Regions from separate parts of the Streptomyces sp. NPDC014891 genome, predicted to be linked through region 2. Evidence: predicted binding sites of a transcription regulator. Region 2 holds the regulator's gene; the other holds the start of a gene.
The links. The regulator HrcA, encoded in region 2, represses chaperone genes, less so after heat shock. The targets are predictions, from matches to a motif close to TTNGCACTCNGNNNNNCNGAGTGCNAA.

Region 1 (10,592 bases), on a different contig from region 2:
AAGGACGCCGGCGGCCTGCTCGCCGGAAACGCCTTCTCCTTCGAGGGCTTCGACCTCGGCGGCAACCTCGACCGGCTCGCCGAGTACAACGACGGCATCTACTTTCACTGGTACGCCAACAGCCTCCTCTACGCCGGAATCGGCGCCCTCGCCTGCTCCTTCGTCAGCGTCGCCGCCGGATACGCCTTCCACGTCTACGACTTCCGCGGCAAGGAGAAGCTCTTCGGGCTCGTCCTCCTGGGCGTCCTCGTCCCCACCACCGCGCTCGCCCTCCCCATGTACCTCCTCGCCAGCGAGATCGGCGTCGTCAACACCTACTGGGCCGTCCTGATCCCCGTCCTCGTCAACCCCTTCGGCGTCTACCTCTCCCGGGTCTTCTGCGCCGGCTACATCCCCGACGAGGCCCTGGAGGCGGCCCGCATCGACGGGGCGGGCGAGCTGCGCGTCTTCTGGTCCATCGGCCTGCGCATGGTGATGCCCGGCTTCGTGACCGTCTTCCTCTTCCAGTTCACCGCCGTCTGGAACAACTTCTTCCTCCCCCTCGTGATGCTCTCGGACCAGCGGCTCTACCCGCTGAGCCTGGGCCTGTACGCGTGGAACAGCAACGCCCACGCCGAACCCGACTTCTATCCCCTCGTCGTCACCGGCTCGCTGCTCGCCGTCGTCCCCCTCGTCGTCGCGTTCGTCTCCCTCCAGCGCCACTGGAAGGCCGGTCTGACGGCCGGCAGCGTCAAGTGAGGAGCCCCGGTACCCCGATGCACCCGACCACCGACCGCCGTCCCGCGCTGCTGCTCGCGATGGGCGAGGGGGTAGCCGAACGCCTCCTCACCGAGGCCCACCGCACCCGCCTCGCCGCCCTCACCCGCACCGACCCGCACCTGGTCGCCCACGACCTGACGTCCTGTGACCCCCGGACCTCCGCCGCCCTCGCCGAGGCCGAGGTCCTCCTCACCTGCTGGGGGGCGACACCCCTGACCGGCGACGTACTGGACCGCGCGCCGCGCCTGCGGGCCGTGGTCCACGCGGCCGGCTCGGTGAAGCACCACATCACCGAGGCCTGCTGGAACCGCGGCCTGCGCGTCACCTCGGCCGCCGCGGCCAACGCCCTGCCCGTCGCCGAGTACACGCTCGCCGCGATCCTCTTCGCCGGGAAGCGGGTCCTCGGCTCCGCCCAGCGGTACGCCGAACTCCGCACCGAGCACGCCTGGCTCGCCGAGTCCGCCGACTGGGGCAACTACCGCCGCACGGTCGGCATCGTGGGCGCGTCCCGCATCGGCCGCCGGGTGATCGACCTGCTGCGCCCCTTCGACATCGAGATCCTCCTGTACGACCCGTACGTCGACGTCCCGCCCCCGGGCACGGAGCTCGTGGCCGACCTCGACGAGCTGTGCGCCCGGAGCACGGTGGTCTCGGTCCACGCGCCGCAGCTCCCCGCCACCCACGGCATGATCGGCGCCCGCCAGCTCGCGGCGATGCGCGACGGGACGACCCTGGTCAACACCTCCCGCGGCTCCCTGATCGACGAGCGGGCCCTCCTCCCCCACCTGGTCTCGGGCCGCCTCCACGCGACCCTGGACGTCACGGACCCGGAGCTCCCGCCCCCGGACTCCCCGCTCTACAGCCTCCCGAACGTCCTCCTCACCCCGCACGTCGCCGGCTCCCTGGGCAACGAACTGCACCGCATGACGGACCAGGCGCTGGAGGAGGTCGCGCGGTACGTCCGCGGCGAGCCGTTCGCGGAGGAGGTGCGGGCCGCCGACCTCCGGCACTCGGCGTAGCCGCGCCCGCCGCAGGCTCCGCGAGCCCGGCCTGATCGGCAGGACACCCCTAGACTGGAAGGATCCCACCGCGGTCGGGAGGCGCCATGACGTTCGTACAGATCATCGACTGCAGGACGAGTCGGGTGGACGACCTGAACCGGCTCATGGATCAGTGGGTCGAGCAGACCGAGGGGAAACGGACGGCGACCCACAGCATGGTGGGGAAGGACCGGTCGGACGGCTCGCACATCGTGGAGATCGTCGAGTTCCCGTCGTACGACGTGGCGATGCGGAACTCGCAGCTCCCCGAGACCGACCGGATCTTCCGGGAGATGGTGGCGCTCTGCGACGAGATGCCCACCTTCACGGACCTGGACGTGGTCCGGGACGAGGCGATGTACAAGAACAACGCCCGGCGTCTGCTGGAGATGTTCGCCGTGGAGCCGGAACTCGCGCTGCTCGACGAGGTGCTGGCCGAGGGGTACCACGACCACGACCCGACCAACGAGCAGGACGTCATCGGGATGGACGCGGTCCGGCGCGAGGTGGAGATGTGGCGGGGCGGCTTCGACTTCGCCTTCACCGTCGCCGACCAGATCGCCGAGGGCGACCGGGTCTGCACCCGCTGGACCTGGCGGGGCACCCACTCCGGGGACTTCATGGGGCTGCAGCCGTCCGGCATGGAGGTGGCCATGTCCGGGACGGTCGTCCACCGCTTCCGGGACGACGGCAAGATCGTCGAGGGCTGGTGGCAGTACGACCTGCTCGGACTGATGGCACAGCTCGGCGCCGTCGAGGGCTGAGCGCCACGGGCCCGGAACGGTCCACGGGACGGGGCCCGGCCCGGAGGACGGGGCCGGGAACGGCCGAGGCCCGGTGCCCCCGCGACGGGGGCACCGGGCCTCGGTGCTCGGTTACGACACGCGTCAGTGCGAGTGGCCGTGACCGTGGCCGTGACCGTGGTCCGCCGGCTCCTCTTCCTTCTTCTCCACCACGAGGGTCTCGGTGGTGAGGAGGAGGGAGGCGATCGAGGCGGCGTTCTCCAGCGCGGAGCGCGTCACCTTCACCGGGTCGATGACGCCGGCCTTGACCAGGTCGCCGTACTCGCCGGTCGCGGCGTTGAAGCCCTGGCCCTTGTCGAGCTCCGCCACCTTCGAGGTGATGACGTAGCCCTCGAGGCCGGCGTTCTCGGCGATCCAGCGCAGCGGCTCGACGGCGGCGCGGCGGACGACCGCGACACCCGTGGCCTCGTCGCCGGTCTTGTCCAGGTTGCCCTCCAGGACCTTGACGGCGTGGACGAGCGCGGAGCCACCGCCGGAGACGATGCCCTCCTCGACCGCGGCGCGGGTCGCCGAGATGGCGTCCTCGAGGCGGTGCTTCTTCTCCTTGAGCTCCACCTCGGTGGCGGCGCCGACCTTGATCACGCACACGCCGCCGGCCAGCTTCGCGAGGCGCTCCTGGAGCTTCTCGCGGTCCCAGTCGGAGTCCGTGGCCTCGATCTCGGCCTTGATCTGGTTGACGCGGCCCTGGACCTCGGAGGAGTCGCCGCCACCGTCGACGATCGTGGTGTCGTCCTTGGTGATGGTGACGCGGCGGGCGGTGCCGAGGACGTCCAGACCGGCCTGGTCGAGCTTGAGGCCGACCTCCTCGGCAATGACGGTCGCACCGGTGAGGGTGGCGATGTCGCCGAGCATGGCCTTGCGGCGGTCGCCGAAGCCGGGGGCCTTGACGGCCACGGCGTTGAACGTGCCGCGGATCTTGTTCACGACCAGGGTCGACAGGGCCTCGCCCTCGACGTCCTCGGCGATGATCAGGAGCGGCTTGCCGCCACCGGCCTGGATGACCTTCTCCAGGATGGGCAGCAGGTCCTGGATCGAGGAGATCTTGCCCTGGTTGATCAGGATGTACGGGTCGTCGAGGACGGCCTCCATGCGCTCCTGGTCGGTCACCATGTACGGGGACAGGTAGCCCTTGTCGAAGGCCATGCCCTCGGTGAAGTCGAGCTCCAGGCCGAAGGTGTTGGACTCCTCGACGGTGATGACGCCGTCCTTGCCGACCTTGTCCATCGCCTCGGCGATGAGCTCGCCGACCTGCTGGTCCTGCGCGGAGAGCGCGGCGACGGCGGCGATGTCGGACTTGTCCTCGATCGGGCGCGCGGTGGCGAGCAGCTCGTCGGAGACGGCCTTGACCGCGGCGTCGATGCCCTTCTTGAGGGCGGCCGGGGAGGCGCCGGCGGCGACGTTGCGCAGACCCTCGCGGACCAGGGCCTGGGCGAGCACGGTGGCGGTGGTGGTGCCGTCACCCGCGATGTCGTTGGTCTTGGTCGCCACCTCCTTCACCAGCTGGGCGCCGAGGTTCTCGTACGGGTCCTCGATCTCGACCTCGCGGGCGATCGTGACACCGTCGTTGGTGATGGTGGGGGCGCCGAACTTCTTGTCGATGACGACGTTGCGGCCCTTGGGGCCGATCGTCACCTTCACCGTGTCGGCAAGCTTGTTGACGCCGCGCTCAAGGGCGCGACGGGCGTCCTCGTCGAACTTCAGGATCTTCGCCATGGGAGCGGTTCAGCCCTCTCGGAATCGGGGTGGAACGAACCGCGCCCCGGGGCGCCTGGAAGGGGCCTCGGGGCGCAGCTCTGAGCATCTGCTGGGTGCTCGGTACTTCGGTGCTTCGGTACGTCGGTGAATTACTTCTCGACGATCGCGAGCACGTCGCGAGCCGAGAGGACGAGGTACTCCTCGCCGTTGTACTTCACCTCGGTGCCGCCGTACTTGCTGTACAGCACGATGTCGCCGGTCTTGACGTCGAGCGGCAGACGCTCGCCGTTCTCGAAGCGGCCCGGGCCCACGGCCAGGACGACGCCCTCCTGGGGCTTCTCCTTGGCGGTGTCCGGGATGACCAGGCCAGAGGCGGTGGTCTGCTCGGCGTCGAGCGGCTGGACCACGATGCGGTCCTCGAGCGGCTTGATGGCAACCTTGGAGCTGGTGGTCGTCACGATCCGACCTCCCCCTTCGGAGATCTCGGGGTCAACTGTCTGAGGGGGCGACCAGGTGGATCCGTCGTCGCGGGTGCCGGACCTGCCAGTCGCTCAGTTGGCACTCTCCAGTGGTGAGTGCCAGGGCCGAGACTATGACCGCGATTAGCACTCGGTCAAGCGGAGTGCCAATTCATCACCCGTGGCGGTTCCGCCGGGGCGGTCGGCGGGCCTCAGCGGCCCGGTGCTCCCGGCGCCCTCGGCGGCTCCGCCGGGGCCGGGCCGGCCGGCGGCGCGGGCTCGGCGCCGTGGGGACCGACGCGCTCCACCGCCTTCCGGCCGAGGCGCTCGATCGGGTCCACGGTGGAGGCGCAGCCGGTCAGCCCCAGCACGAGCAGCGCGGTCAGGAGGGCGGGCGCCCGGCGCCGGCTCACACGTAGTCCTCGAGCCGGGCGACCGCGTACCCCTTGGCCGTGATCACGTTCATCACCCGGCGGACCATGTCGGCCATGCTGCCCTTCCAGTCCTCCTTGCCCCGGAAGTGGGTGAGGACGATGTCGCCGGGGTGCAGGTCGCGGTCCCACTCGCGCCACTCCATGTGGTCGGGGAAGGCCTCGGCCGCCCACAGCGGGACGGCCTTGACGCCGCAGGTCTTGGCGGCGCGCAGGGTGTCCTCGTTGTAGTTGCCGTAGGGCGGGCGGAAGAGCGGCGGCCGCTTGCCGAATCGTTTCTCGATGACGTCCTGCATGCCGCAGATCTCGCGCTTCTGCTGCGTGTACGAGAGTCCCGGCAGGTAGCGGTGGTTGAGGGTGTGGTTGTGCAGGGACACCCCGCCCTCCTGCGACGTCTGCATCCGCGCGAAGTAGCCGTAGTCGTCCTTGACGACGTAGTCGCTGAGGAAGGCGCTGTAGGGGATCCGCAGCTCCTTCATCATCCGCAGCAGCTCGGGGTCCTTCTCCGCGCCGTCGTCGATGGTCAGGAAGACGACCCGCTGCTTGGTCGGGACGGTGGTGAAGACGGGCGGCAGGCCCTCGCCGTCCGTCTCGAAGCCCTTGCGGGTGGTGATCACCGGCTTGGTGGCGGGCGGCGCCGGGGCTTCCAGCGGGGCCTTGGCCAGGCCCCACTTCTTCGCGGCGGCCAGCCGGGCGGTGCGCTGCGCGCGGATCTTCTCGACGTACGCGTTGAGCGCGCCGGCCGCCCCCTGCTGCGCCTGGCCCGGCGCCTGCTGGCCGGCGGCGGGGGCGGGCGCGGTGCGGTCCGGTCCCGCGCCGTCGGCGCAGCCGGAGGCGGCGGAGGCGAGGGCCGCGACGACGAGGGCGGCGGCGAGCGCCCTGGAGGAACCGTGCACACCATGTGCCATCTTTTATTCCTTTTGTCGTACGAGTCGTATGGCGCCGCATCCTGTCAGCGCGGACGCCCCGCACGGGGTACGACACCGCCGTACGCGCCCCCGGTCCCCCGGCCGGCCCACAGCACCGCAGGGCCCACAATGGGACGGGTGACCGACCTCGCCTCCTTCGCCCCGCTGCTCGCCCCCGAGGGGCAGGCCCTCCTCGACGCCCTGCGCGACCACGACCCCGCCCAGGAGCTGGCGGTCGTCTCCCGGCTGCGCCGGGACCACCCGGCCGAGCTGGTCACGGCCGCGGTCGGGCAGGCGCGGCTGCGGCAGCGGGCCGTGGCGAAGTTCGGCGCACAGGACGCGTTCCGGATGTACTTCACGCCGAACGGCGTCGAGCAGTCGACGCGCGCCTCGGTCGGCACGTACCGCGCCGCCCGGATGAAGGCGCTGGGCATCCGGAGCGTCGCCGACCTCTGCTCCGGGATCGGCGGCGACGCCGTCGCGCTGGCGCGCGCCGGGATCTCCGTCCTGGCCGTGGACCGCGACCCGCTGACGGCGGAGGTCGCCCGCGCCAACGCCGAGGCGCTCGGCCTCTCGGACCTCGTCGAGGTCCGCTGCGCGGACGTGGCCGAGGTCGACACCACCGGGTACGACGCGGTCTTCGTCGACCCGGCCCGGCGCGGGGGCCGGGGGCGGATCTTCGATCCCGAGGCGTACTCGCCGCCGCTCTCCTGGGCCGTCGGGGCGGCCCGCAGGGCCCCGTACGCGGCACTCAAGGTGGCTCCGGGCATCCCGCACGAGGCCGTCCCCGAGGAGGCCGAGGCCGAGTGGATCTCGGACGGCGGCGACGTCAAGGAGGCGGTCCTCTGGTTCGGCACCGCACCCGGCGCCCGCCGCGCCACCCTGCTCCCCTCCGGGGCCGGACTCACCGGCCGCGGCCTCCCCGACCCGGCGGTCCGCCCCGTCGGCCGCTACCTCTACGAGCCGGACGGCGCGGTCATCCGCGCGCACCTGGTCGCCGAGCTGGCGGAGGAGCTGGACGGCGGCCTCGTCGACGAGACGATCGCGTACGTCACGGCGGACGCGCTGGTCCCGACGCCGTACGCCGCCGCGTACGAGATCACCGACGAACTGCCCTTCAACCTGAAGAGGCTGAAGGCGCTGCTGAGGGAGCGCGAGGTCGGCACCCTCACGGTGAAGAAGCGCGGCTCGGCCGTCGAGCCCGAGGAGATCCGCCGCAGGGTGAAGCCCAAGGGCCCGAACGCGGCGACCGTCCTGCTGACCCGGGTCGCCGGCGCCCCGACCATGCTGATCGGCCGCCCGGCGGACACCGGCCGCTGACCCGCCCGCCGAGGCGGCCTCGGCACGCCCGTCGCGTCCCTCAGCGCGCCCGTCGGCGCGCGGCGGTCACGAGGCCGCCGTGTCCGCGGAGGTCACCGGGCCGCCGTGTTCCCGGAGCTCACGAGGCCGCCGACGGGCCGCGGCCCGTCAGCCGCACCGCGAAGCGGTAGTGGCCGACGGCCTTCACCAGACCCGTCAGACCGGTCACCCAGAAGATCATGGCGACGCCCATGCCGTAGACGACCAGGCCGTAGCCGTCGTGGCGGGAGACGCCGGCCGGGACCGCGAAGCCCAGCCAGAGTCCGGTCCCGGCCATCACGAACGACAGCAGCACCCAGCAGGCCGAGAGGACGGGGGCCCGCAGCCGGGCGTCCGTCGGCCCGTGCCGGTCCAGGGCCGCCCACTGTACGAGGAGTCCGCGGACCGTCCGGTCGCGCCGCAGACCGGCCACTGTCAGCCACACGGCCGGGACCAGGGCGCCGATGCCGAGGACCGCGGTGACGAGCCCGGTCAGCACCATCACCAGGTCGCCGTCGGGCCGTCCGATCGCGATGACCAGGACGCCGACCAGCCCCCAGCCCAGGTGGAGCAGCAGGAACCCGAACAGGAACATCGCGAGCCGCCCGCCGCCGAGCAGCCGCCGCCCGAGCTCGTCCAGGGCCAGCGCCCGGTCGGCGAGCCGCGCCTCCCGGTCGGGCCAGCTCCGGAGCTCGGCGGGCGGGGGCGGCGGGGGCAACGGGCTTCGCGGGGACATGCCAAAACCCTAAGGGCCCGTCACCTCGGGTCCAACTCCCGCATCTTCCCCCGCAGCAGCGCCCGTTCGCTCTCGTTGCGGGTGAGGTCCGCCGCCCGCTCGAACTCCGCCCGCGCCTCCGCCGTCCGCCCGAGACGGGCCAGCAGGTCGCCGCGGACGCTCGGCAGCAGGTGGTAGCGGGCCAGGTCCGGTTCGGCGGCCAGGGCGTCGACGATCGGCAGGGCCGCCGCGGGCCCCTCGGCCATCGAGACGGCGACCGCGCGGTTCAGCTCGACGACCGGCGAGGGGGCCAGGACGCCCAGCCTCCCGTACAGCGCGGCGATCGTCGCCCAGTCCGTCTCCTCGGCCGAGGCGGCCCGGGCGTGCAGGGCGGCGATCGCCGCCTGGAGGGCGTACGGACCGTACGAGCGCCCGTCCCCGGCCCGTTCGAGCGCCGCGTACCCCCGCCGGATCAGGAGCCGGTTCCAGCGCCGCCGGTCCTGGTCAGCGAGCAGGACCGGCCGCCCGTCGGCCCCCGTCCTCGCCGCAGTCCGGGAGGCCTGGAGCTCCAGCAGGGCGACGAGCCCCTGCGCCTCGCCCTCCTCGGGGACGAGCGCGGCGAGGACGCGGGCGAGGCGCAGCGCGTCCTCGCAGAGGCCCGGCCGCAGCAGGTCGTCGCCCGCGGTCGCCGCGTACCCCTCGTTGAAGATCAGGTACACGACCTCCAGGACGGAGCCGAGCCTGGCCGCCCGGTCCGCGCCGTGGGGCACCTCGAACTCCACGCCCGCCTTGGCGAGCGCCCGCTTGGCGCGGGTGATCCGCGCCGCGACGGTCGCCTCCCGCGCCAGGAAGGCACGGGCGATCTCGTCGGTGCGGAGCCCGCCGACGAGCCGCAGGGTGAGGGCGGCGCGGGCCTCGGCCGAGAGCACCGGGTGGCAGGCGGTGAAGATCAGCCGCAGCACGTCGTCGTCGATGTCCCCGGGCTCGGGGGGCTCGGGGTCGTACGTCTCCTCCACGAGGGTCCGGCCCACCTCGGCGAGCTTGCGCGCGTAGGTCTCGCGGCGCCGCACGAGGTCGACGGCCCGGTGCTTGGCCGCGGCCGTCAGCCAGGCTCCCGGGCGCTCCGGGACGCCCGTCCGCGGCCACTGCTCCAGGGCCGCGACGAGCGCGTCCTGGGCGATCTCCTCGGCGATGCCGACGTCGCGGACGATCCGCGCCACGGTGGCGATGATCCGCGCCGACTCCATCCGGAAGACCGTCTCCAGCGTCTCCTCGACCGTCTGTGCCGTCACGCCTCACATGACAGCACAGGACGGCCGCGGAGCCGGTCAGCCCTCCGGCATCTCCTCGACCTCGCGGACCTCCAGACCGACCTTCCAGTGCGGCGGGTGCACGGCGAGGAACCGCTTCCCCCACTCGACGGCCTCGGCCATGTCCTTGCACTGCAGCATGGCGTAGCCGCCGACGACCTCCTTGGTCTCGGTGAACGGCCCGTCGGTGAACGACAGCCGCCCGTCCGACCAGGTGATCCGGGTGGACTCGGCGGTCGGCCTCAGCCCGGCGGTGTCGACCATGGCGCCGGCCTTGGTGATCTCCTCGAAGAGGGCGCCCATCCGCTCCTCGAAGCCGGGGTCGGCGCTCTCCATGTCGATGGTGTTCTCCTCGATGCGGACGAGGGACAGGAAGCGGGGCATGACGACTCCTCGATGACGCGGTGGCGGGGCCGTTCCCCGCCTTCCACACATACGTCGAACGGGAACGGGCCGCATCGACGACCCGCGGGATTCTTTTCCTCGACGCCCCGGACTTCCTAGACGTAGTCCTCCAGGCGCGCCACGGTGAAGCCCTGCTCCTGGATGCGGCGCAGCATCGTCGCCGTCATCTGCGTCATCGTCCGGCCCTTGAGCTCGGACGGGCCCCGGAAGTGGGCCAGGATGATGTCGCCGGGGTGCAGCTTCCGGTCGCCCCGCTGGTACTGCATGTTCTTGATCTGCATGGACTCGCGCCACAGCACGATCGCGTCGACGCCGCAGGTGCCGGCCGCCGTCCGCGTGGCCTCGTTCCAGTTGCCGTAGGGCGGGCGGAAGAGGCGGGGGGTCGTGCCGTACCGCTCCGCGAGCCTCTTCTGCTGGCCGCAGATCTCCCGGCGCTGGGCGTCCGGGGAGAGGGTGCGCAGGTTCGGGTGGGTGAGGGTGTGGTTGGCGAGCCCGTGGCCCTGGGCGACGAGCGGGGCGAAGTACCCGTAGTCGCTGCGGACGGCCGCGTCGGTGAGGAACATCGTGACCGGGACCTTGAGGTCCCGCATCATCCGGACGAACGCGGGGTCCTTCTCCGCGCCGTCGTCGATCGTGATGAAGACGATCTTCTCGGTGGTGGGTATCTCGCTGATGACGGGCACCGGGCCGCCCGGCTTCCGGACCACCGGCTTGACCTCGGGCGGGGCGG
Region 2 (10,592 bases):
CAGTCCCTGCTGCCCCGGCTGGAACTGCCCGGTGGGCCGTTCCTCGCCGCGGAGCTTGGCCAGTTCGCGCAGGAGGCGCTCCTGCTCGGCGTCCAGCTTGCCCGGGGTCTGCACCTCGACGTGCACGATCAGGTCGCCCCGGCCGTTCCCGCGCAGATGCGTGACGCCGCGGCCGTGCAGCGGGATCGACTGGCCGGACTGGGTGCCCGGCCGGATGTCGATCTCCTCGACGCCGTCGAGGGTCTGCAGCGGCACCTTCGTGCCGAGCGCGCCCGCGGTCATCGGGATGGTCACCGTGCAGTGCAGGTCGTCACCGCGCCGCTGGAAGGTCTCGTGCGGCGTCTCGTGGATCTCGACGTACAGGTCGCCGGCGGGGCCGCCGCCGGGGCCGACCTCGCCCTCGCCCGCGAGCTGGATCCGGGTGCCGTTGTCGACACCGGCCGGGATCTTGACCGTGAGGGTGCGGCGGGACCGGACCCGGCCGTCGCCCGCGCACTCGGGGCACGGGGTCGGGACGACGGTGCCGAAGCCCTGGCACTGCGGGCAGGGACGGGAGGTCATGACCTGGCCCAGGAAGGACCGGGTGACCTGGGAGACCTCACCGCGGCCGCGGCACATGTCGCAGGTCTGCGCGGAGGTGCCGGGCGCGGCTCCCTCGCCGGAGCAGGTCGTGCAGACGACCGCCGTGTCGACCTGGATGTCCTTGGTGGTGCCGAAGGCCGCCTCGTTGAGGTCGATCTCCAGCCGGATCATGGCGTCCTGGCCGCGGCGGGTCCGCGAGCGCGGGCCGCGCTGCTGGGACGTGCCGAAGAAGGCGTCCATGATGTCGGAGAAGTTGCCGAAGCCACCGGCCCCGAAGCCGCCCGCGCCGCCTCCGCCGGAGGCCGACAGCGGGTCGCCGCCCAGGTCGTAGACCTGCTTCTTCTGCGGGTCCGAGAGGACCTCGTAGGCGGCGTTGATCTCCTTGAAGCGTTCCTGCGTCTTGGGATCGGGATTGACGTCCGGGTGCAGCTCGCGCGCGAGCCTCCGGAACGCCTTCTTGATCTCGTCCTGGGACGCGTCGCGGCGCACGCCGAGTACGGCGTAGTAGTCCGTGGCCACTTACGACTCCGCCAGGATCTGTCCGACGTAACGTGCCACTGCGCGTACCGCTCCCATCGTTCCGGGGTAGTCCATGCGGGTCGGTCCGACCACGCCGAGTTTGGCGACTGCCTCGCCGCCCGAACCGTAGCCGACCGAGACGACGGACGTGGAGCTCAGCCCCTCGTGGGCGTTCTCGTGCCCGATCCGTACGGTCATGCCCGATTCCTTGGCCTCGCCGAGCAGCTTGAGGAGCACGACCTGCTCCTCCAGTGCTTCGAGCACGGGCCTGATCATCAGGGGGAAGTCGGGGCCGAAGCGGGTGAGATTGGCGGTACCGCCGATCATCAGCCGTTCCTCGTGCTCCTCGACCAGGGTCTCCAGGAGGGTCGCGAGCACGGACGAGACCGTGGCGCGGTCCTCGATCTCCTCGAAGGACTCGGGAAGGTCCTGCACCAGCTGCGGCACGTCGGCGAACCGGCGGCCGACGACCCGGCTGTTGAGCCGGGCCCGCAGGTCGGCCAGCGAGGTCTCGCCGAACGGCGCGGGGCAGTCCACGACCCGCTGCTCGACGCGTCCGGTGTCCGTGATGAGCACCAGCATCAGGCGGGCCGGGGCCAGCGAGAGCAGCTCCACGTGCCGGACCGTCGAACGGGTCAGCGAGGGGTACTGGACGACGGCGACCTGCCGGGTCAGCTGCGCGAGCAGCCGGACCGTGCGGCCGACGACGTCGTCCAGGTCCACCGCGCCGTCGAGGAAGTTGTGGATGGCCCGGCGCTCGGGCGTCGACAGCGGCTTGACGCCGGCGAGCCGGTCGACGAAGAGGCGGTACCCCTTGTCGGTCGGAATGCGGCCGGCGCTGGTGTGGGGCTGGGCGATGAAGCCCTCTTCCTCCAGGACGGCCATGTCGTTGCGCACGGTGGCGGGCGAGACGCCGAGCTTGTGGCGCTCGGTGAGCGCCTTGGAGCCGACGGGCTCCTCCGTCCCGACGTAGTCCTGGACGATGGCGCGCAGTACCTCGAGCCTGCGTTCGCTGAGCATCGCGCGCACCTCCAGCTGTCGACGTCGTTCCGGTTGCTCCGCTTTTGGCACTCGCCCTGTCCGAGTGCCAGCGATCCCCCGGCCAGTGTACGGCGGCGGGCGTCGCTCCTGGCAAGGTGGCGGCGCCCGCACCCGTTAGCGTCGCCCCATGGACATCGATTGGGAAGCGCACGGATGGGAGCGGCTCGCCGACGGGGTGGGGCGGCGACGGCTGCCCGGTTGGGACGCCACCGTGGGTCTGGCCCTGGGCACACGGGCGGTGCTGCTGTACGACACGGGGTCCTCGCTCGCGGAGGGGGCCGAGCTGCGGGCGCAGATCGCCGCGCTCACCGGCGGCCGAAAGGTGACGCACATCGCACTCAGCCACCCCCACTTCGACCACGTGCTCGGCACGGCCGTCTTCGCGGGCGCCGAGGTCTTCGGCGCGGTGGGCGCGGACGACCTGCTGGGCGGGGCGCGGGCCCGGGAGGAGATGCGCGCGGACGCGGTCGCGCAGGGCATGGACGCGGAGGCCGCGGAGGCGGCGGCGGACGTCCTGGTCGCCCCGCGGCACGTGGTCTCCGGCGAGTGGACGCTCGACCTGGGCGGCCGGCAGGTCCTACTGGCCAACGTCGGCCCCGGCCACACGGGCCACGACCTGGTGCTCCTGGTGCCGGGCGAGCGGGAGGTGGTCTTCTGCGGCGACCTGGTCGAGGAGTCGGGCGAGCCGCAGGCGGGCCCGGACGCGATCCCCGCCCGCTGGCCGGACGCGCTCGACCGGCTGCTGCGGCTCGGCGGCGAGGACGCGGTGTACGTCCCGGGGCACGGCGCGGTGGTGGACGCCGCGTTCGTACGACTCCAGCGGGAGGAACTGGCAACGCGCTTCTCCGTCGCATAACGTCGCCCGAATGCGCAGCTACAACCCGGATCTGACACCCCCTTGACCGCACCTCCCGGGGGACGACCCCCGGACCCCCGGCAGCACCCCTGACACCGCGCCGCCCCGGACAGGAACGAGCCCATGCGCAGCTACAACCCGGATCTGACACCCCCTTGGAAGCGCTCGGCGCCCGTTCCCGAGGTGCCGGCCGACCGCGACCTGGTGGTCGAGGAGGTCACCACCGGCTTCTGCGGGGCGGTGATCGGCTGCGAGGCGGGGACGGTGACCCTGGAGGACCGCTTCGGCAAGCACCGCGTGTTCCCGCTGGACCCGCGGGGCTTCCTCCTGGAGGGCCGGGTCGTGACCCTGGTCCGTCCGTCGGCCGGGCCCGTCCGTCCCAGCCGGACGGCCTCGGGCTCGGTGGCCGTCCCCGGGGCGCGGGCCCGCGTGGCGCGCGCCGGCCGGATCTACGTGGAGGGCCGGCACGACGCCGAGCTGGTGGAACGCGTCTGGGGCGACGACCTCCGCATCGAGGGCGTCGTCGTGGAGTACCTGGAGGGCGTCGACGACCTTCCGTCGATCGTCGCGGAGTTCGACCCCGCGCCGGACGCCCGCCTGGGCGTCCTGGTCGACCACCTGGTCCCGGGTTCGAAGGAGTCGCGGATCGCCGCCCGGGTGACCTCGCCGGACGTGCTGGTCGTGGGCCACCCGTACATCGACGTCTGGGAGGCGGTGAAGCCGGCGTCGGTGGGCATCCGGGCCTGGCCTCGCGTCCCCAGGGGCCAGGACTGGAAGACGGGCGTGTGCGAGGCCCTGGGCTGGCCCGCGAACACCGGCGCCGCCTGGCAGCACATCCTGTCGCGGGTGACCTCGTACAAGGATCTGGAGCCGGAGCTGCTGGGCCGGGTGGAGGAGCTGATCGACTTCGTGACGGCGCCGTAGGGATCCGCGGGAGCCGGCCCGGCGGGGTGGAGTCCGGGCCACCGGAACGGGCGCGTCCCGGCGGGCCGGGGTCGGGTGGCGCGCCCGCCACGTCGAGCCCCGAGTCGGACGGGTCGGGGGCCGGGGAGGGCCGGACCGGGCCACGCCGCCGCGGACCCGGCGCGCTCGCCGGAACGGCTCTAGTCGACGAGGTCCCGCACCACGGCGTCGGCGAGCAGGCGCCCGCGCAGGGTCAGCACCGCCCGGCCCGCCGCGTAGGGGCCGGCGTCCAGGAGCCCGTCGGCGAGGGCCCTGCGGGAGGCTTCGAGGCCCGCCGGCTTGAGGAGGGACAGCTCGACGCCCTCCTTGAGCCGCAGTTCGAGGAGGACGCGCTCGACCCTCCGGTCCTCCTCGGAGAGCAGCTCCCGTCCGGCCCCCGGGGTCTTCCCCGCGGCCAGCGCGGCGGCGTACGCGCCGGGGTGCTTGACGTTCCACCAGCGGACGCCGCCGACGTGGCTGTGGGCGCCGGGGCCCGCGCCCCACCAGTCGGCCCCGCGCCAGTACAGCTCGTTGTGGAGGCAGCGGCCGGCCTCGGAGGTGGCCCAGTTGGAGACCTCGTACCAGGCGAAGCCGGCCGCGGAGAGGACGTCCTCGGCGATCAGGTACCGGTCGGCGTGGACGTCGTCGTCGGTCATGGGGACCTCGCCGCGCCGGATGCGGCGGGCGAGCTGCGTGCCCTCCTCGACGATCAGCGCGTAGGCGCTGATGTGGTCGGGTCCGGCGCCGAGGGCCGCGTCGAGGGAGGCCCGCCAGTCGTCGTCGGTCTCGCCCGGGGTGCCGTAGATCAGGTCGAGGTTGACGTGCTCGAAGCCGGCGGCCCTCGCCTCCCCGACGCAGGCCTCGGGGCGGCCCGGGGTGTGCGTGCGGTCGAGGATCTTCAGGACGTGCTGCTTGGCGCTCTGCATGCCGAAGGAGATCCGGTTGAACCCGCCGGCGCGCAGCTCCGCCAGGTAGGCCGGGTCCACGGAGTCGGGGTTCGCCTCGGTCGTCACCTCGGCGTCGTCGGCGAGCCCGAACTCCTCGCGGACGGCCCCCAGCATCCGTACGAGGTCGCCGGCGGCGAGCAGCGTGGGCGTGCCGCCGCCCACGAAGACGGTCCGGACCGGCCGGGGGTCGTCCCCGAGGACCTTGCGGGCGAGCCGGACCTCCTCGACGACCTGGTCGGCGTAGTTGTCCCGGGAGGCGAGCACGCCGCCGGTCCCCCGCAGCTCGCCGGCCGTGTAGGTGTTGAAGTCGCAGTACCCGCAGCGCGTCGCGCAGTAGGGCACGTGCAGATAGAACCCGAGCGGACGCTCCTCCGCCCCTTCAAGGGCGTGCGGGGGCAGCGCCCCGTCGTCGGGGACGGACTCACCATCGGGCAGTACGGAAGGCATGAGCCCCATTGTCCCGTACTGCCCGGGGTGGACGTTCGGCCTGTGGACAACCTCTCCGCAGGGGGCGGGTCAGGCCCCGCGCGGGCGGGGTCAGGACTCCCGCGAGCCCGCGTACATCTCCTCGATGAGCGCCTTGTACTCGCGCTCCACCACCGGCCGCTTCAGCTTCAGCGACGGGGTGAGCTCGCCGTGCTCGATGTCGAGGTCGCGCGGCAGCAGCCGGAACTTCTTGATCGTCTGCCAGCGCTGGAGGCCCTCGTTGAGGCGGTCGACGTAGCCCTGGACCATCTCGACGGTCTTCGGATCGGCGACGACCTCGGCGTACGACGCGCCGCCCAGGCCGTGGTCGGCGGCCCAGCCGAGGAGGGTGGGCTCGTCGAGGGCGATCAGGGCGGTGCAGAAGTTCCGGTCGGCTCCGTGCACCAGGATGTTCGAGACGAACGGGCAGACGGCCTTGAACTGGCCCTCGACCTCGGCCGGCGCGATGTACTTGCCGCCGGACGTCTTGATCAGGTCCTTCTTGCGGTCGGTGATCCGCAGGTAGCCGTCGGCGGACAGCTCGCCGATGTCGCCGGTGTGGAACCAGCCGTCGGACTCCAGGACCTCGGCCGTCTTCTCGGGCAGGCCGTGGTAGCCCTCCATGACGCCCGGGCCGCGCAGCAGGATCTCGCCGTCGTCGGCGATCCGGACCTCGGTGCCGGGGAGCGGCTTGCCGACGGTGCCGGTGCGGTAGGCCTCGCCCGGGTTGACGAAGGAGGCCGCGGAGGTCTCGGTGAGTCCGTAGCCCTCCAGGATGTGGATGCCGGCGCCGGAGAAGAAGTAGCCGATCTCGGGGGCGAGCGCGGCGGATCCGGAGATGCAGGCGCGCAGGTTGCCGCCGAAGGCCTCGCGGATCTTGGCGTAGACGAGCGCGTCGGCGACCTTGTGCTTGGCGGTGAGGCCGAAGGGCGCGGAGGCGGTGCCGGTGCGGCGGAAGTTGTCCTGGCTGGTCCGGGCGTACTCGCGGGAGACGCCGGCGGCCCACTGGAAGATCTTGTACTTGGCGCCGCCGGCGGCGCGGGCCTTGGCGGCGACGCCGTTGTAGACCTTCTCGAAGATGCGAGGCACGGCCGCCATGTAGGTGGGCTGGACGACCGGCAGGTTCTCGATGATCTTGTCGACCCGGCCGTCGACGGCGGTGACGTGGCCGACCTCGATCTGGCCGGAGGTGAGGACCTTGCCGAAGACGTGGGCGAGCGGCAGCCACAGGTACTGGACGTCGGCCTGGGTGACGAGGCCGGTGGCGGCGATGGCCTTGGCCATGTACGACCAGTTGTCGTGCGGGAGGCGGACGCCCTTGGGGCGGCCGGTGGTGCCCGAGGTGTAGATGACGGTGGCGAGCTGCGTGGCGGTGATCGCCGCGACCCGCTCCTTCACGGCCTCGGGGTGCTTCTCCAGGTACGCCGTGCCGCGCGCCTCCAGCTCGGCGAGGGTGAGGACGAACTGGCCGTCGCTCTCCACCCCGGTCGCGTCCACGACGACGATGTGGCGGAGGTTCGGCAGTTCGGCGCGGCGCTCGACGGCCTTGGCGAGCTGGGCCGCGTCCTCGGCGATGAGGACCCGCGACTCGGAGTCCGAGAGGATGAACGCCGACTCCTCGGCGTTGGTCTGCGGGTAGACCGTGGTGGTCGCGGCGCCCGCGCACATCACGCCCAGGTCGGCGAGGATCCACTCGACCCGGGTGGAGGAGGCGAGGGCGACCCGCTCCTCGGCGGCGACACCCAGGTCGACGAGGCCGGCGGCGATCGCGTAGACCCGCTCCGCGGCCTGCCCCCAACTGAGCGACTTCCAGTCGTCCGGGCCGGTTCCGGAGGCGGCGGGCACCGGGTAGCGGTAGGCCTCCGCATCCGGAGTCCGCTCGACGCGCTCAAGGAAGAGGGTCGCCACGGAGGGCGGCCGGTTCTCGATCTGGGTCTGTGTGTCGCTCACGACGTCCTCCGGGCGGCGGCGGTGCCTTCTGGCGGTTCGTAACTAACTGGCGAGTAACCTTCGAGCCGGGATCAGACTAAAGGCCCGAGGTCCGGCGCGTAAGGGCCTGCAGCGCGTCGCTTGATAACGAACGGGCCCACGCGCACTCGGCACGTGGACCCGTTCGTTCGCACAGGGCGGCTTCGTGGGCGCCGCCGCTACTTCTTCTTGCCGGAGGACTCGTCGCTCGACAGGACGGCGATGAAGGCCTCCTGGGGCACCTCCACCGAGCCGACCATCTTCATGCGCTTCTTGCCTTCCTTCTGCTTCTCCAGCAGCTTCCGCTTACGGGAGATGTCACCGCCGTAGCACTTGGCGAGGACGTCCTTGCGGATGGCCCGGATGGTCTCGCGGGCGATGACCCGGGACCCGATCGCGGCCTGGATCGGCACCTCGAACGCCTGCCGCGGGATGAGCTCGCGCAGCTTGGCGACGAGCCGCACGCCGTAGGCGTACGCGGCGTCCTTGTGGGTGACGGCGGAGAAGGCGTCGACCTTGTCGCCGTGCAGCAGGATGTCGACCTTGACCAGGCTGGAGGCCTGCTCGCCGGTGGGCTCGTAGTCGAGGGAGGCGTAACCGCGCGTCTTGGACTTCAGCTGGTCGAAGAAGTCGAAGACGATCTCGGCCAGCGGCAGGGTGTAGCGGATCTCGACCCGGTCCTCGGAGAGGTAGTCCATGCCGATCAGGGTGCCGCGACGGGTCTGGCAGAGCTCCATGATCGCGCCGATGAACTCGCTGGGGGCGAGGATCGTGGCGCGTACGACGGGCTCGTACACGTCGCTGATCTTGCCCTCGGGGAACTCGCTCGGGTTGGTGACCGTGTGCTCGCTGCCGTCCTCCATGACCACGCGATAGACCACGTTGGGGGCGGTGGCGATGAGGTCGAGCCCGAACTCGCGCTCCAGCCGCTCGCGGATCACGTCGAGGTGGAGGAGCCCGAGGAAGCCGACGCGGAAGCCGAAGCCCAGCGCGGCGGAGGTCTCCGGCTCGTAGACCAGCGCGGCGTCGTTGAGCTGCAGCTTGTCCAGGGCCTCGCGGAGGTCCGGGTACTCCGAGCCGTCCAGCGGGTAGAGGCCCGAGAAGACCATCGGCTTCGGGTCCTTGTAGCCGCCGAGGGCCTCGGTGGCGCCCTTGTTCAGGGAGGTGATCGTGTCACCGACCTTGGACTGGCGGACGTCCTTCACACCGGTGATGAGGTAGCCCACCTCGCCGACGCCGAGACCGTCGGACGGAGTCATCTCCGGGGAGGAGACACCGATCTCCAGCAGCTCGTGCGTGGCGCCGGTCGACATCATCTTGATGCGCTCGCGCTTGTTGAGCTGGCCGTCGACCACACGCACGTAGGTCACGACGCCCCGGTACGAGTCGTACACCGAGTCGAAGATCATCGCGCGCGCGGGGGCGTCGGCGACGCCCACCGGGGCGGGGACGTCCCGGACGACCCGGTCGAGCAGCGCGTCGACGCCGACACCGGTCTTCGCGGAGACCTTGAGGACGTCCTCCGGCTGGCAGCCGATGAGGTTGGCCAGCTCCTCGGAGAACTTCTCCGGCTGGGCCGCCGGCAGGTCGATCTTGTTCAGCACGGGAACGATCGTGAGGTCGTTCTCCATGGCCAGGTAGAGGTTGGCCAGCGTCTGCGCCTCGATGCCCTGGGCCGCGTCGACCAGCAGGATCGTGCCCTCGCAGGCCGCGAGCGACCGGGACACCTCGTACGTGAAGTCGACGTGCCCGGGGGTGTCGATCATGTTCAGGATGTGCGTACTGCCCTGACCCGGCCCCTCGGTCGGCGCCCACGGCAGCCGGACCGCCTGGGACTTGATCGTGATGCCGCGCTCCCGCTCGATGTCCATGCGGTCGAGGTACTGGGCACGCATCTGCCGCTGGTCGACCACACCGGTCAGCTGGAGCATCCGGTCGGCGAGCGTGGACTTGCCGTGGTCGATGTGCGCGATGATGCAGAAGTTGCGGATCAGAGCCGGGTCGGTACGGCTCGGCTCGGGCACGTTGGTAGGAGTCGCGGGCACGCAGGGTCTCGTCTCGGGGCGATGTCGGATCGATACGTAGGCTCCATGGTCCCATGCCCGTCGCCCGGCGCCCGGTTTGGGCGGGCACGAGAGTGGCTGATACCGTGGACAGCTGTGCCTCGTGTGCCCTCTCAGCCTGCGAGTCACCTTCAGAAGGAACATCGAACCTGTAAAGGCTCTTTTCGTGGCGAACATCAAGTCCCAGATCAAGCGGAACAAGACGAACGAGAAGGCGCGCCTGCGCAACAAGGCCGTCAAGTCCTCGCTCAAGACCGCGATCCGCAAGGCCCGCGAGGCCGTCGCCGCGGGTGACGTCGAGAAGGCCACCGTGGCTTCCCGCGCCGCCTCCCGCGCGCTCGACAAGGCTGTCTCGAAGGGCGTCATCCACAAGAACGCCGCCGCCAACAAGAAGTCGGCGCTGGCCACCAAGGTTGCCGCTCTCCAGGGCTGAGCTCTGATGTAACCGGCCGCACGGGACCCAGCGGGCCCTCTCTCCCGCTCCCACCCGGCCACCCAGGACTCGCACGCGGACGCGTTCGCCACGCGGGTGCGAGCCCACCGGCTCAACACCGAAGGCCCCACTCCCTCCTTCCCCAGGAGCGAGTGGGGCCTTCGGCATGAGCGGGGGAAGGCAGGGCGGGGGTGGGCTGGGGGAAGGCGGCGCGGGGGTGGGGTGGGCTGGGGGAAGGCAGGGCGGGGGTGGGCTGGAGGAACCGCCCCGGCCACCGACCGACCCGCCTCCCGCCCCGCACCGAGGAGCCGCATTCCGCTGGCACCGCCGGAGGAGCCACGCTCCCCCGGCACCGCCTACCCGCGCCGCATCCTCGCCGCCCGGGCCACCGCGACCACCGCCTTCTCCAGGGCGTACTCCGGGTCGTCCCCGCCGCCCTTCACCCCCGCGTCGGCCTCCGCGATCGCGCGCAGCGCGAGCGCGACCCCGTCGGGGGTCCAGCCCCGCATCTGCTGCCGCACGCGGTCGATCTTCCACGGCGGCATGCCGAGCTCCCGCGCCAGGTCCGCCGGCCGGCCGCCCCGCGCCGAGGACAGCTTGCCGATCGCCCGTACGCCCTGGGCCAGCGCGCTCGTCACCAGCACCGGCGCGACCCCGGTCGAGAGCGACCACCGCAGGGCCTCCAGGGCCTCCGCCGCCCGCCCCTCGACCGCACGGTCCGCGATGTTGAAGGAGGACGCCTCGGCGCGGCCGGTGTAGTACCGCCCGACGACGGC

Region 1: groES (co-chaperone GroES) is a predicted target of HrcA. The motif match lies at 4,900-4,926, and genes of this name have one in related genera.

What each region holds. Positions count from the first base shown of each region.
Region 1 covers NZ_JBIBWF010000010.1:43,836-54,427, reverse strand. The annotation lists gene ACF09E_RS26820 (carbohydrate ABC transporter permease) at 1-738, shown strand, start outside; gene ACF09E_RS26815 (hydroxyacid dehydrogenase) at 756-1,778, shown strand; gene ACF09E_RS26810 (ester cyclase) at 1,865-2,563, shown strand; gene groL (chaperonin GroEL) at 2,687-4,315, opposite strand; gene groES (co-chaperone GroES) at 4,447-4,755, opposite strand; gene ACF09E_RS26795 (hypothetical protein) at 4,968-5,168, opposite strand; gene ACF09E_RS26790 (polysaccharide deacetylase family protein) at 5,165-6,094, opposite strand; gene ACF09E_RS26785 (SAM-dependent methyltransferase) at 6,224-7,414, shown strand; gene ACF09E_RS26780 (hypothetical protein) at 7,533-8,168, opposite strand; gene ACF09E_RS26775 (RNA polymerase sigma factor) at 8,189-9,394, opposite strand; gene ACF09E_RS26770 (YciI family protein) at 9,476-9,841, opposite strand; gene ACF09E_RS26765 (polysaccharide deacetylase family protein) at 9,958-10,592, opposite strand, start outside.
Region 2 covers NZ_JBIBWF010000002.1:386,586-397,177, forward strand. The annotation lists gene dnaJ (molecular chaperone DnaJ) at 1-1,101, opposite strand, end outside; gene hrcA (heat-inducible transcriptional repressor HrcA) at 1,102-2,121, opposite strand; gene ACF09E_RS06395 (MBL fold metallo-hydrolase) at 2,270-2,998, shown strand; gene ACF09E_RS06400 (DUF3097 domain-containing protein) at 3,122-3,922, shown strand; gene hemW (radical SAM family heme chaperone HemW) at 4,102-5,343, opposite strand; gene ACF09E_RS06410 (AMP-dependent synthetase/ligase) at 5,425-7,302, opposite strand; gene lepA (translation elongation factor 4) at 7,500-9,365, opposite strand; gene rpsT (30S ribosomal protein S20) at 9,550-9,816, shown strand; gene holA (DNA polymerase III subunit delta) at 10,173-10,592, opposite strand, start outside.